Regions from separate parts of the Cellulomonas algicola genome, predicted to be linked through region 1. Evidence: riboswitches for the same ligand, from Rfam matches in the RefSeq annotation. Region 1 holds a riboswitch; the other holds the start of a gene.
The links. A riboswitch is a leader RNA that binds a small molecule or an ion and turns the genes downstream of it on or off. The one in region 1 is predicted to bind S-adenosylmethionine.
Positions count from the first base shown of each region.

Region 2: linked by a shared signal. The riboswitch ahead of KOV94_RS12575 (methylenetetrahydrofolate reductase) and the one ahead of KOV94_RS01645 (rhodanese-like domain-containing protein) in region 1 are both predicted to bind S-adenosylmethionine.

Region 1 covers NZ_JAHKSJ010000002.1:356,286-359,989, reverse strand. Annotated here, with positions in the region: gene KOV94_RS01660 (GNAT family N-acetyltransferase) at 1-104, opposite strand, end outside; gene KOV94_RS01655 (pentapeptide repeat-containing protein) at 142-732, shown strand; gene KOV94_RS01650 (aminotransferase class V-fold PLP-dependent enzyme) at 824-2,239, opposite strand; SAM riboswitch class IV at 2,281-2,395, opposite strand; SAM riboswitch class I at 2,516-2,610, shown strand; gene KOV94_RS01645 (rhodanese-like domain-containing protein) at 2,617-3,030, shown strand; gene KOV94_RS01640 (O-succinylhomoserine sulfhydrylase) at 3,054-3,704, shown strand, end outside.
Region 2 covers NZ_JAHKSJ010000015.1:104,932-108,635, reverse strand. Annotated here, with positions in the region: gene KOV94_RS12585 (DNA-3-methyladenine glycosylase I) at 73-636, shown strand; gene KOV94_RS12580 (hypothetical protein) at 858-1,073, shown strand; SAM riboswitch class I at 1,287-1,382, shown strand; gene KOV94_RS12575 (methylenetetrahydrofolate reductase) at 1,450-2,583, shown strand; gene metE (5-methyltetrahydropteroyltriglutamate--homocysteine S-methyltransferase) at 2,580-3,704, shown strand, end outside.

The DNA.
Region 1 (3,704 bases):
GCCCACACCCGGTCGTCGACGAACGCGGCGAGCGCCGCCGCGTGGGTGTCGTCGAGCGGGACGAGGCGAGCACCGTGGCCTTCGAGCGTGACGTCGTGGAGCACGGCGGAAGCGTCGCACGGGTCTGGCAGGGTGGCGACCATGGTTTTCTTGGAGCGCGACGGCGACCTGGACGCCCTCGACCTGGTCGGCGAGGACCTCGACGGGCAGGACGGGTCCCACTCCCGGATCCTCGAGTGCACCTTCACGGACTGCTCGCTCGACGGTGTGCGCCTGGACGGCACGCGCGCGTCGGACACCGCCTGGACGCGCGTGCGGGCCGGGTCGCTGTCCGCGGTGTCGACGACCTGGCTCGACTGCCGGTGGGAGGGCGCGCGGCTCGGTGCGGTCGAGGCGCACGGGTCGGAGTGGACCCGCGTCGAGCTGCACGGGGGCAAGGTCGACTACCTCAACCTGCGCGACGCGACGCTCACCGACGTGCGGCTGGTCGGCGTCATGGTCGACGAGCTCGACCTGGCCCGGGTGAAGGCGCGCAAGGTCGTCCTCGACGACTGCCGTGTCCGGCGTCTCGACGTCTCGGGCGCGCGGCTCGAGGACGTCGACCTGCGCGGAGTCGTAGGGCTCGAGCGCATCGACGGCCTCGACGGGCTGCGCGGCGCGCGCATCACGCAGGACCAGCTGCTCGACCTCGCCCCGCTCGTCGCCGAGCACCTGGGCATCGTCGTCGGCTGATCACGCGCCCGTCCCCCGCGGGCCGGGCCCCCTCGGCGCGCGCGACCGACGCGGCCTGACGACGAGCGGGCGCCGAGCCGTCGCGGGCGCGTCAGTCGTCGAGGGCCGGACCGCAGGCGGCGGCCGCGGTGGCGGCGAGGGCGTCGAGGCCGTGGACCTGCACGAGGGGGCGGGTGTCGTCGACGACGGTCCAGCAGGCGTCGACGACGTCGTACCGGGCGGCCGGGCCGTCGGCGAGGTAGCGGCGCAGCGCGTCGACGAGGCGGTCGACGGCCTCGCTCGTCGTGCCGACGCCGACGGACGCGCGGATCGCGCCGCCGGACGCGCCGAGGTGCGCGAGGAGCGGGTGCGCGCAGAACCGGCCGTCGCGGACGCCGATGCCGTGCTCGGCCGACAGGTACGCGGCGACGAGGCCGGGGTCGTGGCCGGGGACGGTGAACGTGAGGACGCCGACCGGGTCCGCGGAGTCGGGCCAGATGCGCGCGACCTCGACGCCGTCGATCGTGCCCAGGCCGTCGACCAGGCGGGCGCGGAGCGCCTCCTCGTGCGCGAGCAGCGCGCCGGCGGGCAGGGCGGCGAGCCGGTCGCACGCCTCCGCGAGCGCGATCGCGCCGATGACGTTGGGCGACCCGGCCTCGTGCCGCGCGGGGGCGGGCTGCCAGACGGTCCGGTCGGCGCGCACGTCGCGCACGGCGCCGCCACCGGCCAGGTAGGGCGTGCCGGTGTCGAGCCAGTCGCGGCGACCGACGAGCGCGCCCGCGCCGAAGGGCGCGTACGTCTTGTGGCCGGAGAACGCGACGTAGTCGGCGCCGGTGCGGGCGAGCGAGAAGCCGCGGTGCGGGACGAGCTGCGCGCCGTCGACGGCGACGCGGGTGCCCTCGGCGTGCGCGAGCGCCACGACCTCCTCGATCGGCAGCGACTCGCCCGTCACGTTGGACGCGCCCGTGATCGTCAGGATCGCGTAGGGCTGGGTCGCGAGCTCGGTGCGCAACGCGTCGAGGGTCTCGGCGACGGTCCGGCCGATCGGGAGGATCGTCGTGGTGTTGCCGTGCCGCTGCGACGACTGCACCCACGGCAGCAGGTTGGCGTGGTGCTCGACGTCGAGGACGAGGACCTTGCCACCGGCGGGGACGACACCCGCGAGCAGGTTGAGCGAGTCGGTCGTGTTGCGCGTGATGATCGCGACGTCGTCGGGGCGCGCGTCGACGAACCGCGCGATGCTCTGCCGGGACGACTCGTAGAGGGCCGTGGACACCTGCGACAGGTACCCGGCGCCGCGGTGCACCGACGCGTACAGCGGCAGGACCTCGGTGACGCGGGCGGCGACGGACTCGAGCGCGGGGGCGCTCGCGGCGTAGTCGAGGTTGGCGTAGACCCGCTGGGTGCCGTCGACGAGCGGGACGGTCGTGTCGCCGCCGACGACGGGCAGCAGGGCGGGGACGGGCTCGCGGGTCGACACCGGGGCGTCGACCTCGGCACAGGACGTGGTCTCGGCGATGACGGACATGGTGCTCCTCACGGGTCCGTGGGACCCGGCACCGACGGCCGGCCCCGCGCTTGCCGTCCGCCGGGCGGCGGTCGGCCTGGTCGTCACCCGGGGCACCCCACCGCGGAGGAGGGTTGCCGGCCAGCGAGCCGGGGCTTCGCGCTGGCGCTCATGACCTGACGACGAGGGTTCCGTCGGCGCCCGTGATGTGTCAACGGGACACGTCGGCCGTCTCGGATGACGGGACAGCGTGTCCACTCCTTGGCGCGTCGGCCGCCGGCGCGCGTAGCATCGCGCCAACCATCCAGAGCGGCCGAGAGATCTGGCTCGACGACGCCGCAGCAACCCCCCGGTCCGCCGGGCGAGGGTGCTACCGCCAGGACCGATGGAGGATCGCGATGCCGTACGCCGGTGACCTGACCCCGCAGCAGGCGTGGGACCTGCTCGCGTCCGACGAGCGCGCCCTGCTCGTCGACGTGCGCACCGACGCCGAGTGGCGGCTGATCGGCGTGCCCGACGCCACCGAGATCGGCGGCCGTGCGGCGCTCGTCGAGTGGACGACCCCGCACGGCCTCAACCCCCGGTTCGTCGACGAGCTCGCCGAGGCGGGCCTGACGCCCGGCGACGAGCGGCCCGTCGTCTTCCTGTGCCGCTCCGGGGTCCGCTCGGTCGCCGCCGCGCAGGCCGCGACCGCCGCCGGGTTCGGCCCCGCGTACAACGTGCTGCGCGGGTTCGAGGGCGACGTCGGCCCCGACGGTCAGCGCGGGCACGTCGGGTGGCGCGCCGAGGGACTGCCCTGGACGACGCTGTGACCGCCGACCGCGTGCCGGGCCGCGTGCCCGGTCCCGGCGACTGGGACGACCGCTCCGTCGACCGCTCGACGCTGCGGCCCGACACGCTCGCCGTCCGCGGCGGGCTCGTGCGGTCCGAGTTCCAGGAGATGTCCGAGGGCCTCTTCCTCACCCAGGGGTACGTGTACGACTCCGCCGCGCAAGCCGAGTCCGCGTTCGCGGGCGACGTCGACCGGTTCCTCTACTCGCGCTACTCCAACCCGACGGTCTCGACGTTCGAGGAGCGCCTGCGCCTGCTCGACGGCGCCGAGGCCGCATACGCGACCGCGACCGGCATGTCCGCCGTCTTCACCGCCCTGGCCGCGCTCGTCCAGCAGGGCTCGCGCATCGTGTCCGCCCGCGCGCTCTTCGGGTCGAGCGTCGTGATCTTCGACGAGATCCTCGCCAGGTGGGGCGTCCGCACCGACTACGTCGACGGGCACGTCCTGTCGCAGTGGGAGGAGGCACTGTCGACCCCGGCGGACGTCGTCTTCTTCGAGACGCCGTCGAACCCCATGCAGGACCTGGTCGACATCGCCGCCGTGTCCCGCCTCGCGCACGCCGCCGGTGCGACCGTCGTCGTCGACAACGTCTTCGCGACGCCCGTCCTGTCGCGTCCGCTCGACCTGGGCGCCGACGTCGTCGTCTACTCGGCG
Region 2 (3,704 bases), on a different contig from region 1:
GCCGTGCCCACGCAGACCCCTGACGCCGCCGCGACGCCCGACGTCCCCGCCGCCACCCCGGCACGCCCGCTCGTGACGGGCCGGTGCTTCGGCGACGGCGACCCCCTCTACGAGCAGTACCACGACGAGGAGTGGGGGCACCCGGTCCACGGGGAGCACGCGCTCTTCGAGCGGCTCGCGCTCGAGGGCTTCCAGTCCGGGCTCGCCTGGATCACGATCCTGCGCAAGCGACCCGCATTCCGCGCGGCCTTCGCCGACTTCGACCCCGAGGTCGTGGCGGAGTTCGGCGATGACGACGTCGCACGCCTGATGGCCGACGTCGGCATCGTCCGGAACCGCGCGAAGATCGAGGCGACGATCGCCAACGCCCGTGCGCTGCGGGACCTGCACGCGCAGGGACGCACGCTCGACGAGGTCCTGTGGTCCCACGCCCCCGACCGGGCCGACCACGTCCGGCCCGCGACCTGGACGGACGTGCCGGCCGTGACCGCGGAGTCCCGCGCGCTCGCGCGCGAGCTCAAGTCGCTCGGCTTCCGGTTCGTCGGACCCACGACCGCCTACGCCGCGATGCAGGCGTGCGGGCTGGTCGACGACCACCTCGCGACGTGCCCGTCGGTCGCGGTAGCGGTGGCGTGACGCGTCCGCGCTGCGTCGGCCACGGTGTTCACCGTGCGGAGAACGCCCGCCTACCAGCGCGGCGGACGCATCCCGGCGGCCGCGGACCATCGCAGCCGACGCATCCCAGCGGCCACCGACGACCGCTCGGCGCGGCGCCCGCGTGAGGCTGCTGCTCCCGTCGAGTGACGCCTCGGCACGCGCCTCCGACCCACTTTCGGGCGGAGGTTAGGATGCCCGGCATGACGGACACGACGGACCCCGACGGGCGGCTCGACGCCGTGCGTGCGGCTGCCGCCGCGATGTCCACGCCGTCGGACGTCGACGCCGAGGTGCTGGCCGCCGTCCAGGACGGTCTGCTCGGTGTCGTGGCGGGTTCGCCGACCTCCTGGTTCGACGTCCCGACGCAGCGCAGCCGGCTCCGGCCCGGTCACCTGACCCCGCGCCGCCGCCGCTGATCCGAGGACGGACCGGACGCCCCTCCGCCCCGCCCTCCTCAGCCCCTCGTCGGGCAACCGTCCGGCACCGCGCGGGATCGATCATCATCATCGACGGGCGACGGCTCGCGGCGGCCACGCAACCCGCGCGACGGACCACGTCGCGGGCGGACGTCGGTGTCTCACCGGTCGAGCAACGTTGCCCACCATGTGGTCGGCGGTCTAGCATCTCGACAACCATCCAGAGCGGCCGAGAGACCTGGCTCGACGACGCCGCAGCAACCCCCCTCCTGGCGAGGGTGTGGGTGCTTCCGCCAGGGTCGATGGAGTGAACGATGCCGCAGCACCCCGCGTGCCCCCGCGACCCCCGCGCGGGCCGACCGACACCGGTCGTCCGGTGAGCGCCCCCGTCGTGGACGCGGCCCCCGGCACAGTCGACGCGACCGGCACCGTCGCCGACGCCGGATCGCGTCGGACGACCGGCCCGCACGTGGTCCCCGACCGCCCGCTCGCCGCGATCGACCGGCCGACCGTGTCGTTCGAGCTGTTCCCGCCGCGCAACCCCGACGCCGCCCCGCGGCTCTGGGAGACGATCCAGCGGCTCGGCGAGGCGCACCCCGACTTCGTGTCGGTCACGTACGGCGCCTCGGGCCGCACGCGCGTCACGACCCGTGCGCTCGTCAGCCGGCTCCTGCGCGAGACGTCGCTCAACCCGATCGCGCACCTCACGTGCGTCGGCACGTCGCGCGACGAGATCACGGCCATCGTCGAGGAGTTCCTCGACGAAGGTGCGCGCTCCTTCCTGGCGCTGCGCGGCGACCCGCCCGCGGGGCAGGACGACTGGCAGCCGCACCCGGACGGCGTGAACACCGCGAGCGAGCTCGTGGAGCTGCTGCGCGAGATCGAGTCCCGCCGGTGCGCGGGCAGCCCGTCGCAGGCGGTCCGCGCCCGCGTCCGGCCGCTCTCGGTGGCCGTCGCGGCGTTCCCCCGGGGCAACGCGGCGACCGGCGGGACCCGCGCGCAGGACGTCGCGTCGCTGCTGGCCAAGCAGGAGGCCGGCGCGGACTTCGCGATCACGCAGGTCTTCTTCGACGCCGAGTCGTACCTCGGGCTCGTCGCCGAGGCGCACGACGCGGGCGTCACCATCCCGATCATCCCGGGCATCATCCCCAGCACGGACCCCGCACGGCTGCTCCGCGTGCAGGACCTCACGGGTGTGCCCGTCCCGCGCGACCTGCTCGACCTGCTCGGGTCCGCGGACGACGACCTCGAGCGGCACCGTCGCGGCATCCGCGCCGGCGTCGACCTCGTCCAGGGCGTGCTCGACGGCGGCGCCCCGGGCGTCCACCTCTACACGTTCAACCAGCACCACGCCGCGCTCGACCTGCTCGAAGGAGCAGGTCTGGACGGCGGGGCCCGCACCGGCCGCAGCGCCGTACCCGTCACGGCCCCCACCGCGACGACCCCCGGCACGCCCGGACCGACCACGACGGCACCCGACCCGACCCACGAGGGACAGACACCGCGATGACCACCACCCCCACGTTCCCCGCCGGCTCCGTCCTGGGCTACCCCCGGATCGGCCCGCGCCGCGAGCTCAAGAAGGCCATCGAGGCGTTCTGGGCCGGTCGCTCCTCGGCCGACGAGGTCGAGGCCGTCGCCGCCGACCTGCGCCGCCGCACCCGCACCCGCCTGGCCGAGCTCGGCCTGCGCACCGACGTGCCGGCGATCCCCAGCGCGTTCTCGTTCTACGACCACGTGCTCGACGCCGCAGCCGTGCTCGGCGCGATCCCGTCGCGCTTCGCCGACCTGCTCGACGCCGACGGCCGTCTGGACCTCGCGGGCTACTCGACGGTCGCGCGCGGCCGCGGTGACGACCTGCCGCTCGAGATGACCAAGTGGTTCGACTCGAACTACCACTACCTGGTCCCCGAGATCGGCCCCGACACCGAGTTCCGCTACGCCAGCGACCGCCCGGTCCGCGAGTTCGCCGAGGCGCTGGCCGAGGGCGTGCTGACCCGCCCGGTCATCGTCGGCCCGGTGACGTTCCTCGCGCTCGCCAAGGCCGCCGAGGGCTCGCCCGACGACTTCGCGCCCATCGACCGCCTCGCCGACGTGCTCCCCGTCTACGCCGCGCTGCTGCGCGACCTCGCCGCCGCCGGTGCGACGTGGGTCCAGCTCGACGAGCCGGCCCTCGTGTCCGACTCGGTCGAGGTGCCCGTCGAGCGTCTGCTCGCGTCCGTCACCGAGGCGTACGGCGCGCTCACCGCGGTCGAGGGCCGCCCGGCGCTGTTCGTCGCCGCGCCCTACGGCGACCTGCGCGACGCGCTCGGCGTGCTCGCGGCGACCGACGTCGAGGCCATCGGCGTCGACCTGGTCCGCGGCCCGGCCCCGACGCAGGCCGTCGCCGGCCTGGAGTCGAAGACGCTGGTCGCCGGCGTGATCGACGGCCACAACATCTGGCGCGCCGACCTCGACGCCAAGCTCCAGGTGCTCGAGCAGCTCGAGAACCTCGGTGCGGGCGCGGTGACGGTCGGCACGTCGACGTCGCTGTTCCACGTCCCCCACGACGTGCAGGACGAGCCCACGCTCGACCCGACGCTGAAGTCGTGGCTCGCGTTCGCCGACCAGAAGGTCGTCGAGGTCGTCACG